DNA from 2 places in the Halomonas sp. BMC6 genome. Region 2 is predicted to be linked to the other one. Evidence: predicted binding sites of a transcription regulator. Region 2 holds the regulator's gene; the other holds the start of a gene.

Region 1 (4,418 bases), 2.1 Mb from region 2:
CTGCGCGCACGCAGGCGCACAGCGTCTCTAGGTCACCGTCACTGGCGGCGTGTTCACCTCGCAAACGTAGGGCATCGACCAGGGCGTCCGGTAGGGCGTGGTGCTCTAAGCAGTAGCAGAGGGAGTGGATGACGCTTGTCGGCAGATCGGGAATGCGACCGGCGAGCGCGTCTGCCGTCGCGGTATCCAAGCGAACGACGTAATCGGCAATGCCTTGTAGCCCCAAGGCTTGCCAATCGATCGACTGTTGACCGCTCAAATACGCCTCTACTGGCTCAAGGTGCTGGCTGGCCGGTAAGCCGCTCGCATGGGTGGCCCGGGCATTGAGCATGGCCTGAAAGGTAATGTCCGGCGTAAACGCCAGTGGATTATCTTTCATCAGGTGATCGACATCGGCGGTGTCGGCTGCGTCCAGGTCGGTCGCGGCGGCGTTGCGTCCTAGGGTTTCCAACAGACGATTGATAAACCCGTCACGCTGGGCAGGCGAGAGCATGCCTTGCTCATCCAGCGGCAGTGCCAAGAACCAAATGGCAGGCTCTTCCATGGCCCCCAAACGGAAGACAATGGCGAGCCGTGCCTGACCCTGCCAAGGCTCGGGCCATGCGTATTCGGCGTTCTCGAAAGCGCGCAATACGTCTCGTGGACACGCCGTGACCCGGCGCCCCATATGGTAAAGCGATACCTCCGCACCGCTGCGCGTAAAAAACTCATCAAGGGTGTGAATTGGCTGCATGACATCCTTCCGCTTTTCAAGCCTGCACTCTACCTTGCTGGTTTGCCACTGTCAGCCGCAACCGTTGATTAATCCGTGCTTTATTGTCTAAGTGGTTAAAAATTGAACAACTTTGCGTAAGCCGCGTGAGAGTAGCGGTGGCGACACCTTTCCATAGTTTATCCACAGCCTCTTGCAGGTTTTCTGTGAATCTGTGAATAACGCCTTAGAGAGAGGCTCGCGAGTGGCAACTTACCCACAGAGTTGGGATAATGGGCGTCAACATTGACCAACCCCAAGGTGTTTATGAGCGTCCATCAACAGCTTCAAACCGCGCTTCTTGAGCTTGAAGCCGCCATGAAGGCCGCGAATTTGTGGCGCACCCCCACGCCCGATGCGTCGGCATTTGCCAGCCAGCAGCCTTTCTGTATCGATACCATGTCGCTGCCTCAGTGGGTGCGCTATGTGTTCATTGCGCGTTTGAACGCGTTAATCGATGCCAAAGCTGCCATGCCTGCCAAGTGCGATGTCGCTCCGGCGGTGGCGGCTTACATGATGCAGGAGAAAGCGCGTGCCAGCGATCAGGTGCTGGTCGTCAAGGCGGTGGAGCGGGTCGACCAAATCGTCACCGAGAACTAAGAGCGACGTGCCGTCAACGACAATGCCCAGGGCGAACGCCCTGGGCATTTTTTTGCCGCGACTGCGTGGACTCAGAAGCGGTAGCTCAATCCCGCCATGACGACCATGGGATCGATGGCCACGGTGCCTGCAGCAGCCCCATTGATTTTGGCGTCGGTGTCGATGTCCAGGTACCACGCCGCAGCGTTCAGTGCCCAGTGTTCGTCGATCAGTAGGTCGACCCCCACTTGAGCGGCGGCGCCCCAGGCGTCGTCGAGCTCGAGTTCGCCAATGGCTAGGCGCTCATCGGAAAAACGCGTGTAGTTGATGCCCGCGCCGACGTAGGGTTGCACCGGCGACTCGCTACCGCCTAACGGATAATATTGTAGGGTCAAGGTGGGCGGCAGGTGTTTGGTGGAGGCGAGATGGTGGCCGTTGAGGGCAATGTCGTGCTCGAAGGGAAGCGCGGCCAGTAACTCGACACCTACTTTATCGTGGAAGCGGTAGCCTAGTGTAAACGCAGGGCCGGTTTTGTCTTGAACATCGACCGCGAAAGCCCCACCGGCCAGCGAGCCGTTGTCGCTCTTGGGCGCCACCTTGGCGACCCCCACGCGGGTGAAAATATCGCCCGCCCCATAGGCGAACGCCTGGGAACTGGCGGCTAAGGTAGCGGCGGCAAGTCCGGCGGTGAATAGAGTAGGCAGTGATAAAAGGCGCATAGCGTGGCTCCTGGACGATCGTGTGAGGATGGTGGGTTGCGTTAACCCTGGAGCCAGTGTATCGAGCCAGTTCGAGGGCGTTATTGACCTGGGGCAAAGGGGGAGGGAGTTGGGGAGTTCGTAGGGAGTGCTGGCGTGAGAACGCTGCCCATAAAAAAGCTCAGCGGGTTTCCCCGCTGAGCCTGCTGCATCAAACCGACGTATTACGCGTCTTGACGGTCGATGTGCTTGTATTCGCCAGCATCCGCCGTCACGCTGCTCACCACCAGAATGGCGATGAACGAGGCGATGAAGCCAGGAATGATTTCATAGATGCCCGGTCCTCCCATGAAGGAGCCGTTCCAGCCCAGGGCAATCCACAGCATGACGGTGACCGCACCTACGATCATACCGGCAACGGCGCCCGCACCGTTGGTGCGTGACCACATCAGCGACAGGATGATCAGCGGGCCGAAAGCCGCACCGAAGCCTGCCCAGGCGTTACTCACCAAACCCAGTACCTGAGAGTTTTCGTCCGAAGCAATGATCGCGGCGACGATACCCACCAGCACGACGCAGATACGGCCCACGGCGACGCACTGCTGCTCCGAGGCTTTCTTATGCAGGAACAGGCGGTAGAAGTCTTCGGTCAACGAGGAAGAGGACACCAGCAGCTGACTGGAAATGGTGCTCATGATGGCCGCCAGCAGCGCGGCATAGAGGAAGCCAGTGATCAGCGGGTGGAACAGCAGGTTGGCCAGCACGATGAAGATGGTTTCCGGATCCTGAACGTCCAAGCCGTTGCGAATGGCATAAGCGCGACCAAAGATACCCAGAGACACGGCACCAATCAGCGAGATGAGCATCCACGCCATACCGATGTTACGGGCCGTCGGTACGTCTTTCTGCGAACGGATCGCCATGAAGCGCACGATGATGTGCGGCTGACCAAAGTAGCCTAAGCCCCAGGTGACCGCTGAGAGCCAACCAATGAACGTGAGACCTTCTGACCATGACAGCAGCGTGGGATCGACTTCATTGAGCGTCTGAGACGCCTGCGAGAAGCCGCCGCCGCCTTCACCGAACAGTACGACGGCAGGCATGATGATCAGCGCCAGCATCATGATGCAGCCCTGAACGAAGTCCGTCATGCTCACGGCGAGGAAGCCGCCTACGACGGTGTAGATCAGTACCACGCCCAGGGTGATGATCACGCCCATGGCGTAGTTGCTCATGTCACCGAAGTTGTAAACGCCGGTGAAAGCGCTTTCGAACAGTTTGCCACCCGCGACGAGGCCTGACGCGGTGTAGACGGCAAAGAAGATCACGATGACGACGGCCGATACCGTGCGTAGCGACAGCGCGCGGGTCGGGAAGCGGTTGGCCAAAAAGGCCGGGATGGTAATGGCATTGCCGTAGTGAATGGTTTGTTCACGCAGGCGCGGCGCTACCAGCAGCCAGTTGAAGAACGCACCCACCAGAAGGCCGATGCCGATCCAGGCAGAGCCCAGGCCAGAAACGAACATGGCACCGGGTAGCCCCAGCAGCAGCCAGCCGCTCATGTCCGACGCGCCCGCTGAGAGGGCCGCTACCTGTGGACTGAGGGTACGCCCCCCCAGCATGTAGTCTTCAGAGGAAGACGTGGCCTTGCGCATTGCATAAACGCCAATGGCGATCATCAGCGCGAAGTAACCGAATAAGCTAATCCATACACCTGTAGCCATGAAACTTCTCCAATGTGTGAGGACGACGCTACGCTACGTACAAAAGCATCGGCGGGTGCTGACCCTTTTGTACACGGCGAGCATCGACAGGGGCTGCGTTGGCCGAATCGTCACGGCCATGACACAGCCTTGTTGTTGTTAACCCTGAGTCGTGATGTCACTACCAGCCGTCGCGCCTTTGCGCGACGAAGCATGAGAGAGTTGATGGGTACGCGTGTGTGCAAAGTTCCCCGTGCCCGGTGGGCGGCTTAGACAGGCCGCCCGTGCCAGGGCCATTGCTCTATTATTGTCAACCATGAGACGGTTCCTTTTCAGGAGTTCAGGTTAGTTATATTGATGAGCCGTTCACTCATCCCCCAGCGCCAGAAGCGACGCGTTGCCACCTAGGGCGGCGGTGTTGTTAGTAATCGTTTTCTCGGTCACGAAGCGCTGCAGGTAGTGCGGACCGCCCGCTTTCGGGCCGGTGCCGGACAGCCCTTGGCCACCGAACGGCTGAACGCCAACAACAGCCCCGATGATATTACGGTTGATATACACATTGCCTACTCGAATTTTCTGCGCTATTTCAGCGGCAAAGGATTCGTTACGGCTATGCACCCCAAACGTCAGGCCATACCCCCGGCCGTTGATGTCATTGATGACCTTATCAAGCTCGCGTGCTTTGAA
Region 2 (4,418 bases):
GGAACATCATGGTGTCCAATCCCGAGTGGGTGGGCACCGTCTCGCAGTGGAAGAGCCGTATCGCCAAATGGGTGAGCGCCCGGGACGGTGACAGCTTGATGAAACTGGCGATTCTGCTCGACTCCCACGGCGTGGCAGGTAACCCCGCGCTACTGGATCAAATACGTGAGGCGCTGTTCGAGCGCTGCTCCCACGATGAGCTGCTGCTCTCTTACTTTGCTCGGGCAGCGCTGCGCTTCTCGACGCCGCTGACGCTATTTGGCTCGCTGAAGAAGCCCCAACACGGTATCGATATCAAAAAAGGCGGCATCTTCCCTATCGTGCACGGCGTGCGCACCATGGCGCTTGAGCGGCGCATCAAGGCCACGTCGACCCTGGATCGCCTGGAGGCCCTGGCCATCGATGGGCGGTTGGATCGCCGGTTTGCCGATGATCTCGGCGAAGCCCTGGCGCTATTCACCGAGTTGCGTCTTCGCCAGCAGCTCCAGGACATGGAGGGCAGCCACGCCAAGCGTACCAATCGGGTCGTGGTACAAGAGCTTTCTTCACTGGAACGAGACCTGCTGCGCGAAGCCCTGCACATCGTGAAAGACTTCAAGCAGCGTCTTTCCCACCGCTACCATTTGGAGTACTCGTGAGCGGAATGCGCCTGTTAGACCGACACATGACGCTGCTCAGCGGCTCGCTGAGAACGCTGCTTCAGCGAGAAAGCGACCGTCGCCGCTGGGCCGATTCGCCGTATGCCTGGCTATTTCAGCCCTACATGGGGGAAGAGTCCGTGGCCATGGCCTGCCAGGTGAGCGAGGGTCAGCCAGCGGTGATCAGCGTAGCGGCGGTGGTACTGAACCCGCGCCGTGTGCACACCAGTCGTATGTGGTGGGCCACGTTGTCGGTATCGCCCGCGCTAGTCCCTGCTACCCTGCGACGCCATCACCAGCTACACGCCACCGACGCGCCGCGCTCGCCAGATGCCGAGTGCCTGACGGAGTTGGCCGACTTCATCGGCAACCGGCCGCTGGTCGGCTGGCAACTGGAGCACACCCTCGAACCTTTGAACGGGCTGTTCAAAAGCGTATTGGGGTTTGGTCTCCCCAACGCCCAGGTGGACGTTGCCAAGTTGCATGGGCGACAGCTGCGGCGGCTGCATCCACACATCGATACCCTCGACCCGCTTGGCGTAGCGTTGGCTCGCTGGCAGCTACCGTCATTGATCTGGCCCAGCGTGGTCAGTGAAGCCACCGCCAGCGCGCTCCTCTACCTGCGTTTACAGCGTGAGATCGCCCTGACGGCCTAGGGTTTGTATTGGGTAGAGCTTCGGAGTGTTGTTAGAATACGCGCTGCTCCTTCACCCATCGGCAGTGCGACGATCATGTTACAACCTGACTACTTTGACCCTACTGCGTCAGACAGCGCGTCTGACGAGTCCCTTGCCCAGCAGCATGAGCTGCAGGATGCCAAGCAGAAGCGTGAATTCAACAAGTTGCAAAAACGCCTGCGGCGCGAAGTGGGAAATGCCATCATCGATTACAACATGATCGAAGAGGGCGACCGGGTCATGGTGTGTCTCTCCGGTGGCAAAGACAGCTACACGATGTTGGAGATCTTGCGCAATCTTCAGCGCAACGCGCCGGTCAATTTCTCGCTCGTGGCGGTCAATATGGACCAAAAACAGCCTGGTTTCCCGGAGCACGTGTTGCCCCAGTACTTAGACAAGCTGGGAGTGGAGTACCACATTCTCGAACGTGATACCTATTCGGTCGTGAAGGAGAAAACGCCGGAAGGAAAGACCACCTGCGCGCTCTGTTCACGTCTGCGCCGTGGCTCGCTGTATGGGTTTGCCGACGAGATTGGCGCCAACAAGATTGCCCTGGGCCACCACCGGGAAGACATTCTGGAAACGCTGTTCCTGAATATGTTCTTCGGCGGTACGCTGAAGGCCATGCCGCCGAAACTGCTCTCTGATGACGGGAAAAATATCGTGATTCGCCCGCTGGCGTACTGCAAAGAGGCGGACATTGCAGAGTTTTCACGGCTGATGGCGTTTCCGATCATTCCCTGCAACCTGTGCGGTTCACAGCCCAACATGCAGCGCCAGATCGTCAAAGAGATGTTGGCAGAGTGGGACAAGAAGCACCCTGGCCGTTTGGAGAGCATGTTCAAAGCCGTCACCAACGTCGCCCCTTCCCAGCTTGCCGACCGCGAGCTATTCGACTTTGCCGGTCTGGAAGCGAAGCAGGCGGCGCTGATGGAGAGCCGCATTCAGGCGTTTAACGTGTGATCGTCTGCGCCTCCTCTTCTGCCAGGGTGATGAGGCGCTGCATGTCCAAAATATTCACCTCGCGACCCGAAACGGCCACCACCTCCTGCTGCTGAAAGCGGCTGAGGATACGGCTGACCGTTTCCACCGCCAGACCTAGGTAGTTGCCCATATCGGCCCGCGACATCGACAGCCGAAAGCTGTAGGGGGAGTAACCCCGGCGACGGAAGCGGTCAGAGAGCGTAATCAAAAAGCTGGCGAGCCGCTGGTCGGCGGTTTTGCGTGACAGCAAGCGCATCATCTTACGGTCATCGCGCAGCTCTTTACTCATGCTGCGGTAAAGCTGACCACGCAGCTCGGGCAGTTCTTGGGAGAGCGACTCCAAGCGGTCGAACGGAATTTCGCATACCGTGGTCGTCTCCAGGGCAATCACGGTACCGGGGTAGTACTCTTCGTCGATACCATCCAAGCCGACCAGCTCGCTGGGCAGAAAGAAGTTGGTGAGCTGATCGTTACCGTTCCCTTCGCTGGTCACCTGTTTCAAACTGCCAGAGCGCACGGCATAAACGCTGGTGAACGCGTCGCCCTGACGAAACAGCGGTTCGCCCTTCTTCAGCGGCGAGCGACGGCGAATGATGGCATCGAACTGGCTCATATCCTCAAGCTCCAGGGCAAGCGGTAAGCACAGCGAGCTTAAACTACAGGTTTGGCAGCGCGCTTCTTGCAGCAGTGAACGTCGTTGGCTGGCAGGATATGACATGGGGGGGCTCCCTTCTTATTCGCCATCATGGGTACAGGGGGCAGGTGGCTCAAGGCGCTCACACGATCTTCGAGTAGCGCTGGCCATCCTGGCGTTGTAAGTGGGTGTCGAAGGCCATGGCCAGGTGTCGAATGAGTAGCCGCCCCACCGGGGTGGCGGTGAGCCGAAGCCCCTGACGCGTTAACAGGCCATCCCGTTCGGCGATTTCCAACCGCTCAAGGGCGCTGGCAAAGTAGTTTGCGGCATCGACCTGCCAGCGCTGGCCGACAGTGTCGAGGTCAATGGCCATATCGCACATGAGCCGCTCGATGACCTCTCTTCGTATTAGGTCATCCTTATTTAAACGTAACCCTTTCACGGTCGCCAGCCTACCTTCATCTAAGGCCGCTTCATAGTCAGCGAGCCGGGTAGGGTTTTGCGCGTAGCTATCGTTGATCCGAGAAATGGCCGATACCCCCAAACCAATCAAGTCGCACTCGGCGTGGCTGGAGTAGCCTTGAAAGTTGCGCTGCAGGGTGCCGTTGCGCTGCGCCTTGGCCAAGCTGTCGTCGGGGCGTGCGAAATGGTCCATGCCGATATGCACATAGCCTGCCTGGGTCAGCATCGCAATGATGGTATGCAGCATGGCCAGCTTCTCATCGGCGCTGGGCAGGTCGGCGTCCTTGATGCGTCGTTGGGGCGCAAAGCGGGTCGGCAGATGCGCATAGTTAAACACCGACAGCCGTGCGGGACCTAGCTCGATCACTTGGCGCAGCGTGTCCGCGAAACTCTTCTCGGTTTGTAAGGGCAGGCCATAAATCAAATCGAGGTTGAGTGAGCGAAAGCCGAGCCGATGGGCTTCATCCATTAGCGTTTCGGTGAGCACCCGGGGCTGAACGCGATTGATCGCCGCTTGTACCTGTGGATCGAGGTCTTGTACGCCCAAGCTCAAGCGGTTGAAGCCCAGCGACTGCAAATGGCGCAGGGTCAAGACATCCGCCTCACGTGGGTCGATTTCGATGGCGTAATCACGGTCCGGCGCATTGGAGAGGCCAAAGCGTGCGTCTAAGCGGTCGACCAAATCACTCATCTGAGCCAGGGTGAGAAACGTTGGCGTGCCGCCGCCCCAGTGCAGCTGCTGCACCGGACGCTCTGTATCCAAATGGCGCGCAGTGAGCACCATCTCGCGATCCAACCGTGATAAGTAGGGTTCGGCCAGAGCGGTATTTTTTGTAGCGATTTTGTTGCACGCGCAGTAAAAGCAAATTTTCCGACAAAACGGAACGTGCACGTACAGTGAGAGCGGTTTTCGGCTGGCGTTGCTGCGCGCAAGCGCCTGGCTCATATCGTCAGCAGTGAATTGGTCATGAAAAGAGAGCGCCGTCGGGTACGAGGTATAGCGCGGGCCGCTGGTGTCGTAAC

What was found. Region 2 encodes FNR, which switches genes on or off when oxygen is low (the NO sensors DNR and NnrR bind a similar motif). Its sites were predicted from a motif close to TTGATNTANATCAA; they were not measured.
Region 1: the regulator FNR is predicted to act here: its motif matches at 2,133-2,146, upstream of AB6K10_RS10360 (OmpW family outer membrane protein).

The regions. Positions count from the first base shown of each region.
Region 1 is NZ_CAXNSH010000001.1:2,148,865-2,153,282, forward strand. It holds gene AB6K10_RS10350 (DUF3549 family protein) at 1-733, opposite strand, end outside; gene AB6K10_RS10355 (YqcC family protein) at 1,019-1,351, shown strand; gene AB6K10_RS10360 (OmpW family outer membrane protein) at 1,423-2,049, opposite strand; gene putP (sodium/proline symporter PutP) at 2,253-3,752, opposite strand; gene putA (bifunctional proline dehydrogenase/L-glutamate gamma-semialdehyde dehydrogenase PutA) at 4,098-4,418, opposite strand, start outside.
Region 2 is NZ_CAXNSH010000001.1:65,983-70,400, reverse strand. It holds gene AB6K10_RS00355 (putative nucleotidyltransferase substrate binding domain-containing protein) at 1-638, shown strand, start outside; gene AB6K10_RS00350 (DNA polymerase III subunit epsilon) at 644-1,294, shown strand; gene ttcA (tRNA 2-thiocytidine(32) synthetase TtcA) at 1,370-2,278, shown strand; gene fnr (fumarate/nitrate reduction transcriptional regulator Fnr) at 2,268-3,017, opposite strand; gene hemN (oxygen-independent coproporphyrinogen III oxidase) at 3,076-4,418, opposite strand, start outside.